4 regions of the Photorhabdus antumapuensis genome follow, and region 4 is predicted to be linked to each of the others. Evidence: predicted binding sites of a transcription regulator. Region 4 holds the regulator's gene; each other region holds the start of a gene.
What was found. The regulator CRP, encoded in region 4, controls carbon source genes, mostly activating them, when cyclic AMP is high. The targets are predictions, from matches to a motif close to ATGTGANNNNNNTCACAT.
Positions count from the first base shown of each region.

Region 1: focA (formate transporter FocA) is a predicted target of CRP. The motif match lies at 1,699-1,716, and genes of this name have one in related genera.
Region 2: KZ793_RS18170 (NupC/NupG family nucleoside CNT transporter) is a predicted target of CRP. The motif match lies at 2,176-2,193, and genes of this name have one in related genera.
Region 3: KZ793_RS02395 (PTS sugar transporter subunit IIB) is a predicted target of CRP. The motif match lies at 2,694-2,711, and genes of this name have one in related genera.

Region 1 covers NZ_JAHZMK010000006.1:63,014-67,233, reverse strand. The annotation lists gene pflB (formate C-acetyltransferase) at 1-717, opposite strand, end outside; gene focA (formate transporter FocA) at 773-1,630, opposite strand; gene ycaO (30S ribosomal protein S12 methylthiotransferase accessory factor YcaO) at 1,949-3,712, opposite strand; gene ansB (L-asparaginase 2) at 3,851-4,220, shown strand, end outside.
Region 2 covers NZ_JAHZMK010000050.1:16,353-20,572, forward strand. The annotation lists gene deoC (deoxyribose-phosphate aldolase) at 1-260, opposite strand, end outside; gene KZ793_RS18170 (NupC/NupG family nucleoside CNT transporter) at 740-2,005, opposite strand; gene KZ793_RS18175 (HD domain-containing protein) at 2,754-2,981, shown strand; gene KZ793_RS18180 (TatD family hydrolase) at 3,006-3,779, opposite strand; gene KZ793_RS18185 (patatin-like phospholipase family protein) at 3,784-4,220, opposite strand, start outside.
Region 3 covers NZ_JAHZMK010000010.1:61,516-65,735, forward strand. The annotation lists gene KZ793_RS02380 (6-phospho-beta-glucosidase) at 1-579, opposite strand, end outside; gene KZ793_RS02385 (PTS lactose/cellobiose transporter subunit IIA) at 576-917, opposite strand; gene KZ793_RS02390 (PTS sugar transporter subunit IIC) at 935-2,263, opposite strand; gene KZ793_RS02395 (PTS sugar transporter subunit IIB) at 2,292-2,597, opposite strand; gene KZ793_RS02400 (hypothetical protein) at 2,981-3,613, shown strand; gene hda (DnaA inactivator Hda) at 3,890-4,220, shown strand, end outside.
Region 4 covers NZ_JAHZMK010000023.1:31,642-35,861, reverse strand. The annotation lists gene KZ793_RS09505 (YcgJ family protein) at 1-197, opposite strand, end outside; gene KZ793_RS09500 (aminodeoxychorismate synthase component II) at 441-1,016, shown strand; gene argD (bifunctional acetylornithine/succinyldiaminopimelate transaminase) at 1,139-2,350, shown strand; gene crp (cAMP-activated global transcriptional regulator CRP) at 2,400-3,032, opposite strand; gene KZ793_RS09485 (OsmC family protein) at 3,354-3,761, shown strand; gene KZ793_RS09480 (phosphoribulokinase) at 3,886-4,220, opposite strand, start outside.

The sequences.
Region 1 (4,220 bases), on a different contig from region 4:
AGCCGCCATCTCTTTAATCTGGCCCAGAGCGTGGTGCTGTTCAGCGATCTCTTCACGCAATTGAATCGTCATTGCCAGATCTTCACCGTTTTCCAGTTTTTCCTGCAATGAACTGAACTGGGCTAATTTATCATCACGTAAGAAGTCAATGCCGTATACCGCAACGCGACGGTAGTCACCAATAATGCGACCACGGCCATAGGCATCAGGCAGACCTGTCAGAACACCAGATTTTCGGCATTTCAGAATATCTGGTGTGTAAACATCGAAAACTCCTTGATTATGCGTTTTGCGGTATTCAGTGAAAATCTGTTTCAATTTAGGGTCGAGTTCACGGCCATAAACTTTACATGATCCTTCTACCATTTTAATGCCGCCGAATGGGATTAGGGCACGTTTTAATGGGGCTTCCGTTTGCAGGCCAACAATGGTTTCCAGATCTTTTTCGATATAACCTGCGTCGTGGGAGGTAATCGTAGCAGCAACATCAGTATCAAAATCAACCGGTGCATGAGTGCGGTTTTCGATTTTGATACCTTCCATGACTTTTTCCCATAAGATATCGGTCGCTTTTGTCGAACCTGACAGGAAAGATTCATCACCCTCATATGGCGTATAGTTTTTTTGGATGAAATCACGAACGTTGACTTCATTTTGCCAATCCCCAGGATTAAAATCTTGCCATGCTACAGAGAACTTTTTATTTAATTCAGTCATGATACTTCTGCCTTTGTAATAATCGAACTTTTAAGAAATCAGGCGAGAGAGCTAATTAATGTTTTTGCTCACTACGCAGATAAATTGACCAGTAAGTTAAACCCACCAAAATGGCGCCACCGATAATGTTACCAATAGTGACTGGAATTAAATTGTTAGTAATAAAGTGTGAAATGGTGAGTTGAGAAAATTGTTCAGGTGTTGCCCCCACGTTAATCCAAAATTCAGTTGGTGCGAAATGCTTAATAGCAATGCCAAGCGGGATCAAAAACATATTCGCAATACTGTGCTCAAAGCCGCTGGCAACAAACATACTTACTGGCAAAATCATGGCGAATATTTTGTCCATTAAACTACGTCCGGCATAACTCATCCAAACAGCGAGGCAAACCATTAAATTGGCGAGAATGCCTAAAAATAACGCTTCAATAAAAGAGTGGTGCATTTTATGGTTTGCTGTTTGCAAGACATTCAAGCCCCACAATCCGTCGGCAACACGATATTGACCGGCAAACCAGATAATGGCGACGAAAAATAGCGCGCCAATCAAATTACCTAAATAAACGTTGAGCCAGTTTACCATCATTTGATGCCAGGTTATACGCCCGGTGGCTTTGGAAATAATCGTCAACACAGTGGAAGTAAATAAATCTGCTCCGCAAACGACTACTAACATTAATCCAAGGGAAAAACAGATGCCGCCAACTAATTTAGCTAGCCCATAAGGGACAGATGTGGTCCCTGTCGTTGCGGTAATATAAAAGACGAATGCAATAGAAATAAAAATCCCGGCAATTATTGCTGACAGATAGGTAATGGCAATAGGTTTAGTGGTTTTATAAACACCAATGTCATTGGCGACTTGTGTCATTACCGCAGGTGGTAATAGGTTAAAGGGGGTGTCAGCTTTCATACCAACATTCTCTTTATGATGAATAAGTTACGGTACGTAACGATACTAACAAAGGTTTGAGAGAGGGAATTTGATATAGATCATAATTCCCTGAGAGTCGGCTCTGTTTTGGGGAGTGAAAATGGTTTAAATTCAATTTAACTTATTGATTTTAATTAAATAAAAAAATTTTAAAATTTATGATATTTTTTTATTTAACCGATGAGGGAAAACCTAATAAGTAAAATTACAGGTCAAATTGTTGTTTATTTGTTGTTGAAAATAAATTTAATTTAACCTGAATTTTACTTTTAATTATGAATTGTCTTTTCTACAATTTTATTTTGCGTTCCAGAAATCGCATTTTGCTTTTTGCAGCTTCTCATAAGCAGTCAATAAAGCCTGATGAGCGGGCAGTGATTTTAAATCTGCATCAACTGACCACAGACCATAAAAACAGTGTTCACCAGAAATAACTGCTGATGCAGCTTCAACAGCATCTTGCCCGTACATTTTTACGAATGCTTGATAATATTGTGCAGGCGCTTTATCCGCTTCCAGAGCAAGTAAAAGCAGGGTTTGCAAACAGCGATAATAATTAGCGCGTTCGGCCGTAAAGATTGAGGCGTTAAAATCTTGGGTCCATTCTACCCAAATTAAAGCTTGTTCCAAATCACCGCCAGCCAGTGCCAACATGGATTTCAGTTCACCAATCCGTAAATTGCTCCAGCCATTATCTTTACCCACCGCAATGCCAAGCAACTCACGGACACGGGTAAAATCATCCAAACCTTCTTCATCTAATTGCTCAATCAGGGCCAGATATTCTTCGGCTTGCCATTGGCTGTCCGGTAACGCTAATAAAGTTTCCCGCAAATGGATTCCCATCGTGTTATTAGCAAGATGTAAATCTTCCACAGGGTAAATGTCAGACATTCCTGGAACTAAAATACGGCAGGCATAAACACCGAGGTGCTCGTAGTCAGCAATATAAACTTCAGTATCCAATTGTTTGAAGATAGCCATCAACGTAGCGAACTCTTCTTCGGTGGTGCCGCTGAAATTCCAGTCAGAGAACGCATAATCAGCATCTTGTTTAAATAAATCCCAACTGATTAAACCGCTCGAATCAATAAAGTGAGTTTCCAGATTGGTATGTTCTGCCACTTCTTCATTATCGAAAGTCGGCGCATTGAACACATCCAGATCTTTCAAACTGCGTCCTTGTAATAATTCGGTCACAGTACGTTCCAGTGCTACACCAAATTCAGGATGCGCACCAAAAGAGGCGAAACAAGTCCCATTATTAGGATTAAACAACACCACACAAATAACCGGGAACTGCCCACCGAGGGAAGCGTCATAACAATAGAGCGGGAAACCTTCATCCTGCAATTTACTGACAGCGGTAACAATACTAGGATAACGATTCATCACTTCCTGGGGAATTTCTGGCAGGCTGATGCCTTCGGCGATAATACGATTTTTCACATAGCGTTCAAAAACTTCAGATAATCCCTGAACTCTGGCTTCATTCATAGTGTTGCCGGCTGACATACCATTGGAAACATAGAGATTGCCAATAATATTCATCGGAATATAGACGGTATGGTTATCAGATTGACGGGTGAATGGCAGGGAGCAGATACCACGCTCTTCATTACCTGATTGCAGATCGACTAACTGACTGGCGCATAACTCATTGTCAGGATTATAAAATTGGTGTAACCGGTCATCCAGAATGCCTGCTGGCAGAGAATCATCGTCCGGTAAAGCAAACCATTTTTCATTCGGATAATGGACAAAATCACCGTTAGCGATAGCTTCGCCTAAATAGAAATCAGCAAAAAAATAGTTGGTTGACAGGCGTTCAAAATACTCCCCTAAAGCAGAAGCTAAAGCGGCTTTCTTGCTGGCGCCTTTGCCATTGGTAAAACAGAGAGGACAATCGCGGTCACGGATATGAACTGACCAGACATTGGGAACCGGATTCAGCCATGAAGCTTCTTCAATATTAAAACCAAGATGTTGCAGTTTTTGCTGAAAACGGTTGATTGAGTCTTCCAGTGCGGCGTCTTTGCCGGGAATAAAGGTTTGCGTCATGGTATTCACTTATGAGTGCTCGTTATGGGGCGCTCATCATACGAGTTTTTTTTCAGTAGCTAAAGTCTGGTATGTATCACAGATTTATTGTTATCATCATCCATAATCTAACAGGATATTTTTTATTAAGGAAGAAGCATGAAAAAGATGAAACACACAGCTTTAGCCAGTTTATTGGCATTAATTAGTGGTTCTGCTTTTGCTTTACCAAATATTACACTTTTGGCGACCGGAGGAACGATTGCGGGTGGCGGTAAGTCCGCAACCCAGTCCAGCTATGTTGCTGGAAGAGTTGCTATTGATGAATTAGTCAATGCTGTTCCTGAGATCAAAAATATCGCCAACCTAAAAGGTGAGCAGGTGGTGAGTATTGGCTCGCAAGATATGAATGATCAGGTATGGTTGACATTAGCGAAAAAAATCAACGCTGAGTGTGATAAGACCGATGGTTTTGTTATTACCCACGGCACCGACACAATGGAAGAAACCGCTTACTTCCTTGATCTGA
Region 2 (4,220 bases), on a different contig from region 4:
AAGGCAATGTCAATATCGTCATTACCATGTGGGAAGTTTGTCACTGTCGCAATGCGGATTTCAGGTGTGCCCTGTTCACGTAATACCTTACGTGCCAGAGGAATAAAACGAGGGTAGATACAGATAGCCGCCGTATTACCCGCTGGGCTTTTCGCCTGATGACAAAGTGTCGTCACTTTTTCATCTGTATCATTATCATTGAGTGTCGTTAAATCCATCAAACTCAGCGCCCGTTGCGCCGCTGCGGTTAAATCGGTCATAAAACTCTCCAACGTTATTATCGCGGCTAGCTTCTGCTAGAGCCACACATTCTGTTAAACGATTGTTTGTTGGCGAGCGGACTTGGTTCCTTAAAGATGTCGCGATGGTATGCCTACAGCGACTATTGAACTCCCTTTCACCGCACTATGCTCTCTTCGGCTTATGGTCCTTAATGCGAGCCTCGCCTTGCTCCTTGAAATATTGGCATATCTTATATTTGAACATTTAAACGTTCAAAAAATTGTGCCAGAAACCACACTAATTAACATGTAATTTGCAAGATAATAATTTTAAATGTGGCTTTTATCACATAAAACTATATTTATCATGGAGTTTATCGGCAAATCCAACTTGCTTACCATTAAATAATACACGACAAAAAATATAACTCACGTCTAGCAAACATAAGAGTATGAAGATAAACCGGTAGGAAAATAGATTGCAGGCGGGATTATCCCACCTGCCTATTTCAACAACGTTACAGAGCCAGGAAGAAGCCCGCGATAGTTGCACTCATTAAGTTGGATAGTGTACCCGCTATAACCGCTTTCATCCCTAAACGAGCAACATCACCGCGACGATTCGGTGCCATACCGCCCAAGCCACCTAACAGAATAGCAACGGAAGAAAGGTTAGCGAAACCACACAGTGCGAAGGAGATAATCGCTTTGGTGTGCTCTGACAGCACCGGCAAGCCCGCCGCCATAACCACATCATCCGGTTTCAAATAGGCGCCGAAGTTCATAAAGGCAACAAATTCGTTCACAACCAGTTTTTGACCGATGAAAGAACCCGCCACTGTGGCTTCACTCCACGGAACACCAATCAGGTAAGCAATCGGCGCACAAACCCATCCCAACACCAGTTCAAGAGAAAGTTGTGGATAATTAAACCAGCCACCAATACCACCGAGAATACCATTCAACAATGCAATCAGGGCAACAAACGCCAATAACATTGCACCGACGTTCAACGCTAATTGCATACCAGAAGCAGCACCAGAGGCGGCCGCATCAATGATGTTAGCAGGGCGTTCCTCTTCTGCGACCAGTGACATAGCATCAACAGTGTCATGTGGCTTTTCAGTTTCAGGCACCATCAATTTAGCGAACAACAGGCCACCTGGCGCCGCCATAAAGGAAGCCGCAATCAGATATTCCAAAGGTACGCCCATTGATGCATAACCGGCCAGTACCGAACCGGCAACGGATGCCAAACCACCACACATTACCGCAAACAGTTCAGATTGGGTCATGGTAGCAATATAAGGGCGAACAACCAGTGGCGCCTCAGTTTGGCCCACGAAAATATTCGCTGTCGCAGACAAGGATTCTGTACGTGAAGTTCCGAGAATTTTTTGCAGGCCACCACCCAATATTTTGATAACTAGCTGCATAACACCAATGTAGTACAACACAGCAATCAACGAAGAGAAGAAAACAATAATAGGCAGTACACGCAGGGCGAAAACAAATCCGCCACCACCAAACAGTTCAAACATTTTGGTGGAAACTAATCCACCAAAAATAAAATCCATTCCTTGTTGACCAAACTGGATGACACTGGAAACTCCCTCAGACATACCCAATAATAATTTCTTACCTGCGGAAACATGAAGTACAAAAGCACCGATAGCGATCTGAATCAAAAAGGCGCCAAGGACAGTACGAAGTTTAATAGCGCGATAATTACTGGAAAAGAGTACTGCGATCAAGATCAGCACTACCATCCCGACCAGGCTCATAAAGAGTTGCATTGGAAGAATCCCTGTTCACTTAATAATAAATTAAATATGTCAGTCGAACGTAAATCGTTCACTGACGCTAAGTCGGCGCTGATTATACTCAGTCATCGGAATGAACAAGCTATTGACATCACAAATATCTACTGAAAAAAGCAATAAAAAAATGATAAATGTGATGTAAATCACACAAATTTGAGGAAATAATCTGCAATAGATAATCTAATCTCGGAATGGCAAAATAATCAACAATTAAGAAATAATTATCAGGTAAGCGCAATTAAAGTATGGCAGTTATGATCCGCAGACAACAACTCTATATATTCACATCTATAGATAAGCAGACGAAGCAATGTTTCAAAAATAAATCTAAGGAAATAAACCCATGTCTAAATTACGAGTCATTCCTCCATGGAGATAACAATTTATTTTTTGAGTAACACTCAAACAATCGTGCAAAAATAATTAACTCAAGAGTATCCAACCTACAACCGTTAATAAATTCCCATTGACGCATTAAATACTAATATTTAGTTATTTTTCTTCTGCATTTTAACTATACTAACAGATAACAGAAGACAGATAATAGAAGACATATTATAGTGAAAATAATGAAAGTTAATATTTTAGAAGAACGTCTGAAAGAGTTTTTAAAACATCGACTCGCAAACTCTATACCCTATGGATTTCAAGATGCATCGCGACGGCAAGGGAGCGAATCCCCGGGAGCATAGATAACTATGTGACCGGGGTGAGTGAGTGCAGCCAACAAAGAGGCAACTTGAAAGATAACGGGTATAATGATAACGCCCATGATATTGGGCATCTGATCCGTATTGCAAATAACGCGAAAAGAATCATGGAGAAAGAAGGAGGTGAGCCTTTAGTTATCATTGCCTCAAGTTACTTACATGACATCGTGTCATTACCAAAGAATCATCCAGAGAAAAAACAGTCCTCAAAACTGCATCTTTGCTAATAGTAGTTAAAATCACTCTGTAAATCATATAACTAATCCAAATAACTCAATACTGTTATGATAAAGTTGGCTAGCAATTTCATCAGGAGATTCGCGACGAAGCTCACATAACGAAGCAAAAACTCCGGCAATTTTTTCCGGCCGGTTAGGTTCTCCCTGAAAACCGAAAAGCGGCATATCCGGAGCATCGGTTTCCAGCACCAGAGACGTTAACGGGAGTTCAGCCATTACGCGACGTGTTTTCTGCGCTCTTTCATAAGTAATGGTTCCCCCTACCCCAATGTAATATCCCAAACCGATAAAAGCCTCCGCCTGCGATAAACTACCCGCAAATCCGTGCACTACACCGGTATGGGGAAGGTTGATTCTTCTTAGGATCGCTGCCAGTTGATCATGGCTTTTTCGAGAATGAAGGATAACCGGCAATTCATACTGTTTTGCTAACCGCAATTGAGTGTCCAATAACACTTTCTGTTTTTCAAATTGGGGTTCAGTCATATAGAGATCGAGCCCAATCTCCCCAACCGCCACCAACTTTTCGTGTTTCTGCTTTAGAAATTGTTCCAGATCCGCAAGATGCGCTTCCTGATGTTGATCGATATAAAGAGGATGCAAACCCAATGCAGCATAAATCGCAGGATAAGAACAAGCCAATTCAGATACCCGTTGCAAATTTGCCCTACTAATAGCAGGGACAATAATTCTATCCACGCCAACCTGTGCCGCCCGTTGCAGGCTCTGCTGCTCATCATCACGAAACGGAGGAAAATCAAAATGGCAGTGGGTATCAATAAACATGAAACTATCCGTTATTAATCTGTTCTGACGATGCGGCTAAGGTGGCCGACAACGTAACCAACGTACTATTTTCTTCGTTCTGGTACAAGACGTTACGGTTTAAACTCTCTTTGTTGTCCTTAGCAAGACTAAACTTATTACCAACAAACAGATGACCCACCGTCGCCAGGAAATAGCGGCCACAACGACGCCCAAGATGATAATCCCGGCTAAGTGCTGGCAAACGGCTACCTAATGCACTGGTCGTTAATGGTGCAGGCGGATAGATCTCAAAAATCTGTACATCATCAGGTGGATTTTCAATAAATTTCTGGGTGCGGTGATAGCTTTTAGCATGTTGTTGTAGCATCCGTACCATCTTTTGCAAGCTGCTATCTCCCAACCGGCGTTTCATCCGTTGTACCCAATCAGGCGTGTAATAGAGCTGTGAAGGGACCGTGC
Region 3 (4,220 bases), on a different contig from region 4:
CTGCACATCCTGATAAGGGCGTTGTAGCATATTAGCTATCATGTGATGCATTGTGACCGGGACATTACATAGGCCGATAATTTTTGCTTTGCTATAGCGGGAAATCGCTTCGGTAACGATCCCGGCTGGATTGGTGAAGTTAATCATCCATGCGTCTGGTGCAAGTTGCTCAACTTTGTGGGCGATATCTAGCAAAACGGGGATGGTACGTAATGCTTTGGCAAAGCCGCCTACGCCGGTAGTTTCCTGACCGATCAAGCCATATTTTAACCCCAGACGCTCGTCCGCGGCGCGAGCCGGAAGCTGGCCGACACGTAGTTGAGTTAAAATAAAACTGGCACCGCGAATGGCATTATCTGGTGTGAAATGGATGCTGACGATAACGTGTTCCATGCCGTGACGAACTAACATACGGCGAGTAAGCGCGGCGATAATTTCTACTTTTTGTTTTCCACTGTCAATGTCAACTAATGCCAGTTCAGATAGTGGAATGTTTTTTTTGTGTTGAATAAGCCCTTCGACTAATTCGGGGGTGTAGCTGCTACCGCCACCAATAACGGCTATTTTGATTTGTTTCATATTTTTTCCTCTTGTGATGATATTCGGCGATAGAGTTCAATCATATCGCTGGCAAGATCTTGAATAACCATTGCGTTCATTAAATGATCTTGCGCATGGATGGTGATGAGATTGACAGGTAATTTACCGCAGCCTTCATCTAATCCGATCAGAGTGGTTTGAATGGTGTGCGCTTCTTTGATTACCTGTTGGGATTCAGCCATCAGTGTTTGTGCTGTTTGAAAGTCACCGTTTCTGGCATGTTGTAATGCTATTAGTGCATGACTGCGTGCGCTTCCGGCATGAACCAGCAGTTCTACAATAGTTTGTTCTAAATCAATAGGTTGTTCTAAATTCATGTGTAAATGTTCCAAATTTATGGTTGGGATTGAGTTTCTACACCAGTAGATACCGTACCTTCTTGTTGTTTAACTTCTTCATTGACTAATTGTTTTTCGTAAATTTTGAAGAAGGGATACCAGATAAAGAGATCGATTATCATTAATACGATAACCAGCACTGCCGCGCGGTAATCCCAGGCGGCAGAAATCATTGCGCCGAATGGTGCCGGTGTAGTCCAGGGCGAAATGGCGACCATTTTATGCACCAGGTCAAGATGCAGGGTGCTGTAGGACAATACAGCATTGACCAATGGCACAACCAATAGTGGTATAAATAAGGTTGGATTCATCACAATCGGTGAACCAAACAGCAGTGGTTCGTTAATATTGAATATGGATGGAACCACGCTCAGTTTTCCGATAGTACGCAAATGTATAGAGCGGCTGCGCAGATACAGAATCGCCAGAACCAACGTAGAACCAGAGCCGCCAATACAGATATAAAACGACCAGTAAGGATCTGTGATAATTTGTGTTGCAGCAGTACTTTGGGCCATTAATGTTGCATTAGTAGCAATATTTGCCATAAAAATAGGGGCCATCAAGCCAGTAACGATGTTGGCACCATGAATACCGGCAAACCACAGTAAGTTAGCAATGAGTAGCGCTAGTATAATGGCAGGCAGAGTATCACCGACGGAAATGAGGGGTTGGAACATTTGCATTATAGCCGCAGGAATAAGTAGGTTGAATTCACTCTGCAATAACAAGCTGGCAGGATAAACTGTCAACAAGATACCTATGACTGGGTACAGAAGTTCAAAAGAACGGGCAATTGCTGGTGGTACTTGTGTTGGCATTCGGATGGTGATGTTATATTTTTTTAGTAAACGCGTTAGTTCAACTGACCAGATAGCGCAAATTAATGCGGTAAATACCCCCGTGCCACCGAGGAAATCGAGTGCTATTTTGTTTTCTATCTGTGGTGCTGCTGCTAGCAAAAACGCCATTAGTGACAGTAAAGCAGAAGTTAACCCGTCCAGACCGTAGGATTTAGCTAAACTGTAGGCGGTGCCGACCGAAACAAAGATACTCATTAATCCCATCGTCATAAAGTAAGGCATTGTGATGGTATCCCAGTGCGTTTTAGCAAAGGACAACCAAGCCTGGCCGAATGAGGATGTGGTCTGTAAATCGAAGGGTGGGTTTGCCACAATTAACATCATGCTGCCGATGATCAAAAATGGCATGGCTGAGATAAAGCCGTCACGCATTGCTGTAATATGCCGCTGGTTACCGATTCGCCCGGCAAACGGGATAATGTGGTTTTCTAAGGCACGCATAAAAGAGGTATAGAGACTCATGGGGTACTCCGCGTGATGATGAAATTGCTTATTCCAGCAGGCTTAATGCCTTATCGAGAACCTTATCACCACGAAGAGTGCCATAATCCATCATGTCAATAATGTCTATTGGTTTACCGAGTGGTTTGGCGATAGCGGAAAAATGGGCCAATTGATACCTCACCTGTGGGCCGAGTAAAACAACGTCAGCGTCGGCTATCAGGTGTTCTAATTCAACCGTGGGGACAGCCTTGATTTCAATGTCCAATGCCCGTTTTATCACTTCTGCTTGCATACGTTGTACCAACATGCTGGTGGACATACCGGCCGCACAACACAATAGGATTTTTTTCATTGCTCAGTCTCCAGTTTGTTATATCGTTTCTTATGGGATAAGTGGTTAATGAGAGCTTTCACTTTTTATTAAGACTAGCAACTTATGTTAAATATGTTGCGATTTTGTTCGCATATTAATCAAGAATAGTTTAAAGAATAGCGATAGAATGTGATCTTCATTTGGATTGTACAGAGTGTGAAAATGTCAAGTTATGTAGGACGTTGCAGTGAGATTTCTCACTTATGAAATGAGGGTGAGTGCTTGTTTATACCTCGGTTAGACATTGATCATTTACCATTTTGCTAATACAGTGAGTATTGGTAACCAGTGATAAGGTAGTGTCGAAGTAAAGATTTTCGGTTTTTTTGTCAGAAGTACTCCGACAACCGCTGGAGGAGACAATGAATGATTATAGAGTAAAAGAAAAAATGCCAATATTGATCCCTGAAGCAGATTTCAATATTAAACTTAACATGACAGAGAAAAATGTAGAACACACGCAGGCTTTCATTGAACGTGGAGTGAAAGACTTTTCTTTGCCTGGATTTGTTATTCCATACGGTTACCGCTTACTGACATCTGTTTCTGGCAATCAATATAGATTGGTGACTAATGCAGATATGCCTGAGACGGTTTATGCTGTGAAGCTGGAATTTATGGAGCATGTTGTTCCATCAAAAAAAACATGCACACAGATACTTGTGTGGCGTACAGTCCTTCCTCAACATGACGGAGCAGTGAGAGGTTTGCCACAAGAGTTTTTTAGATTTTTCCTAGAAAGATACTCCATTATTGTATCTGATAGTGAGCAAACATTAGATGGACGTAGGTTTTGGGAACGTATGATTGCTTGGGCTATCAGTATTAATGAGTATCACGTGTATGTTTCTGATGGTACCAAAGAAGAGCGTCCGCTGAACCTAATTACATCATGGGATGACTTCTATGTAACCTGGGCTAATTATTGCTGGGGCTATGACAAAGATTACCACTATCATCGTCTCTTTGTTATCAGTAAAGAGCTATTGCATTGATCTCTTTAAGAAAGAATAAAACTTGCTATCTGACGACTTTTTCTTAAATGATATAGAATTAAAAAACTTAAATTTTTCCTGTTTTTGCATGCGGAATATTTTACAGGTGCTTGCGGGCCGTTCTGTATTATGACGAAATATTATGCGCTTCTGGGGCCGAAACGGATTTAACTTATTGAATCCTAAAAATAGTTTTTTTATTATTTACCTATACAGTTCATTTATAACTATTTTCTGTGATAAACTTGTTCGCGTTTATTACCAGCTCTGTTTGAGGTGCTTCTGAACACACCATCGCAGCTTTCGTTACCTTTGTATCTTCCCGATGACGAAACTTTTGCCAGTTTCTTTCCGGGGGAAAATGTCACCTTGTTAGCTGCAATCAAATTGGCCATTAATCAGCCGCATGGCAGCTATATTTATTTCTGGTCCCGTGATAGTGGGGGCCGAAGTCATTTGTTGCATGCCGCCTGTGCTGAGTTGTCCCTGCAAGATGAAGCTGTGGGCTATGTTCCGCTGGATAAACGTGCCTATTTTATCCCTGAGGTGCTTGATGGCATGGAACACTTGTCACTGGTTTGTATTGATAATATTGAGTGTATTGCTG
Region 4 (4,220 bases):
TTCAGGTGTTCTACCGCTTTTTTGCCTAAATATCTTTCGGTTAATTTTAGCGATAGCCCTTGTTGATCAGAGCAATATTTTCCTTTTTTATCACAAACAACCCCTTTTTCTGGAAAGAAAATGTTGGCAGCTTTGTTAACAGCCAGAGTGGGGAAGGACAGCAAAAAAAGAGATGCTATAATCAGTTTTGTCTTCATAACAATTACCTTTACTTATTGAATATCAAAATAGGGCACATGTTTTGTAGGGTATGAGAGTAAGTTGATTGAGGAAAAAACAGCCATTGATTTTGTTGTACTATGCTACAAATATTGATGTGCTATGATAGCCGCCCCGTTGTCGCGAGGCCGTTTTACCTGGAGCCAGTTGTGCAGGATAAACAAATTGCAGGAGTGGCAGGGCAACAAATACAGCGATAAAAATGAGTAGGATAGACTCCTATGTTACTAATAATAGATAACTATGATTCTTTTACATATAACTTATATCAATATTTTTGTGAATTGGGTACAGATGTTTTAGTTAAGCGTAATGATGAATTGCAACTTGAAGATATTGAGAGATTGATGCCTACCCATTTGGTTATTTCCCCAGGCCCTTGTACCCCAAATGAAGCAGGCATTTCTCTGTCTGCGATTTCTCATTTTTCGGATAAGTTGCCGATTCTTGGTGTTTGTCTTGGACATCAGGCAATTGGGCAAGCGTTTGGTGCCCGCGTGGTAAAAGCCAGGGAAGTGATGCACGGAAAAACTTCTGCTATTCATCATAATCAGCAAGGTGTGTTCAAAGGGCTTAACCGGCCATTGACCGCGACTCGTTACCATTCATTGGTGATTGCCGCAGAGACGTTACCAGCCTCATTTGAAGTCACCGCATGGAGCCAGCATAATGGCAACGTCGATGAAATTATGGGCATTCGTCATCGCACTCTACCACTGGAAGGTGTGCAGTTCCATCCTGAAAGTATTCTCAGTGAGCAAGGTCACCAGTTACTAAGCAACTTTCTGAGATATTAACAGATACCGATAATTTCTTCATTTATCCATCTTTTTCATTTGCCCATCTTTGATTTTTTATGCATATTTGGTGATTATGTTTTCACTTCTGAATGGCGTGTATATAAAAAACGGGTGGGAAAATGAAGGAGCATACCGCAGTAGATAGAAATACATACGATCAAGTTATGTTGCCAATTTATTCACCAGCGCAGTTTATACCGGTGAGAGGGCAAGGTAGTCGTGTATGGGATCAGCATGGGAAAGAATATATTGATTTTGCGGGAGGGATTGCTGTTGTGGCTTTGGGTCATTGTCACCCCGCGTTGGTAGATGTTTTGAAGCAGCAAGGGGAGAAACTTTGGCATATCAGTAATATTTTCACCAATGAACCCGCTTTGATTCTGGCGCAGAAACTGATTGATGCGACTTTTGCTGAGCGGGTATTTTTTGCTAACTCAGGAGCGGAAGCGAATGAAGCAGCATTTAAACTAGCTCGCCACTATGCAATTACTCGTCACAGTCCTTATAAAACCAAAATTATCGCATTTCATCAGGGTTTTCATGGTCGAACCCTATTTACTGTCTCTGTGGGTGGTCAGCTAAAATATGCTGATGGTTTTGGGCCAAAACCTGCGGATATTATTCATGTACCTTTTAATGACTTAGATGCAGTGAAGGCCGTCATAGATGACCATACTTGTGCTGTTGTATTAGAACCGGTTCAGGGAGAAGGGGGAGTTATGCCGGCAGCACCGGCATTTATTCATGGGTTGCGTGAGCTTTGCGATAAGCATCAGGTGTTGTTGGTGTTTGATGAAGTGCAAAGTGGGATGGGACGTACTGGTAAGCTATTTTCTTATATGCATTATGACGTTACGCCGGACATTATTACCACGGCAAAAGCATTGGGAAATGGTTTCCCTATCAGCGCCATGTTGACGACAGAGAATATTGCTTCAGTGATGACGCCGGGAACTCATGGTACAACTTATGGCGGTAATCCATTGGCTTGTGCAGTTGCAAATGTTGCTTTTGATATTATTAATACACCAGCGGTTCTGGCGGGAGTTGAAAAACGCCATAATTTAATGGTGAATTTTCTGAATGATATCAATCAGAAATATTCGATATTTGGTGAAGTCCGAGGAAACGGTCTGCTGATTGGTGCGGAACTCAAAGCGCCATATCAGGGAAAAGCTAAAGATATTCTGCAACTGGCGGCTGAAAATGGCTTAATGTTGTTGAGTGCGGGTGGTGACGTATTGCGTTTCACGCCTTCGTTGATTATTAGTGAAGAAGAGATTGCTCAAGGAATGGAACGGTTGGAACTGGCAATTAACCAGTTGGTGTAATTAAGTATAAGAGAAATCAGCGCAATATAATGCGCTGATTAATCAGGAATTAACGGGTACCGTAAACAACAATTGTTTTGCCGTGTGCGGAGATCAAGTTTTGATCTTCTAGCATTTTCAGAATACGACCAACCGTTTCGCGGGAACAGCCAACAATCTGACCAATTTCCTGACGTGTGATTTTGATTTGCATCCCGTCAGGGTGGGTCATTGCATCTGGTTGTTTCGCCAGATTCAATAAAGTTTGGGCAATCCGGCCGGTAACATCCAGGAAAGCTAGATTACCGACTTTCTCAGAAGTTGTTTGCAAACGGTTTGCCATTTGGGCAGATAAACGCATCAAAATATCCGGGTTTACCTGAATCAGTTGACGGAATTTTTTATAGGAGATTTCAGCCACTTCACAGGCGCTTTTGGCCCGAACCCAGGCTGTACGCTCTTGCCCCTCTTCAAATAATCCAAGTTCACCAATGAAATCTCCCTGATTTAAATAGGAGAGGATCATCTCTTTGCCTTCTTCATCTTTAATCAAAACCGCAACAGAGCCTTTTACGATGTAGTAAAGCGTCTCTGCTTTTTCGCCTTGATGAATAAGCGTACTTTTAGATGGATATTTATGAATATGGCAGTGTGACAAAAACCATTCAAGAGTGGGGTCTGTTTGTGGCTTGCCGAGAACCATTCGCTTCATCCTCTGTTGTTATCGCTGCCTAAATAACACGAGAATCTAAAAGCTTCTCGTCAGGCTGGCTTATAAAGACACTAGCTTAACATATTAGTTTGTTGAAAAACCGACAGGTGAGGGTTTTATATAGGTTATCTGAAATTTGAACCTTAGGGTATTGATCTTAACCTATATATACCTGGCCCGCTTCTGTTTTTAACACAGGAAAAGGCTTCTGTCTTGTCTTGTGTTGTTTCAGCATAATAAACCGCTCATTAGATTGCCAGTTTAATACTGAAAGAGTAGGCTTGGATGCAAAGAGCGACTTAAGAGGTATTTATGCAAGCGCGGGTAAAATGGGTTGAAGGATTGTCTCTTTTGGGGGAGTCATCTTCCGGTCATCAGATCATGATGGATGGTAATGCCGGCGATAAGGCACCGAGCCCAATGGAAATGGTATTAATGGCAGCCGGTGGTTGCAGTACGATTGATGTAGTTTCTATTTTGCAGAAAGGCAGGTATGACATAAGAGATTGTGAAGTAAAGTTAACTTCCCGCCGTCGTGAAGAGACGCCACGCTTGTTTACTCATATTAATCTGCATTTTATTGTTACGGGTAAGGATTTAATAGATAAAGCGGTTGAACGTGCAGTCATGCTTTCCGCAGAAAAATATTGCTCTGTTGCGTTGATGTTGGGGAAATCAGTTGAAATTACCCACAGTTTTGAAGTTAAAGATATAGATTAAGATATTATTTCTTGATTAAAAAATAACATCAGGTAACTAATATTTCAGTTACCTGCTTTTTTAACTGAATAATATAAGATGCAAATTTAGCTACCAGATTTTCTAAATTTACCTCAGGCGCTGATTAACAAATCTTTTCCCCTTCCAGTAATCGCTGTACCAATGGCGTCATAATTAATTCCATTGCTAGTCCCATTTTTCCACCGGGGACCACGATGGTATTAATGCTTGAAACGAATGAGCCTTGTAACATTGCTAACAAGTATGGGAAATCAATTTGAGTCAGATCACGGAAGCGGATGACAATAAAACTTTCATCCAGTGATGGAATGGCTTTGGCTGAGAATGGATTGGATGTATCAACGGTAGGGACACGTTGGAAGTTGATATGTGTTCGCGAGAATTGTGGCGTAATGTAGTTAATATAATCATCCATAGAACGCACGACGGAATCCATCA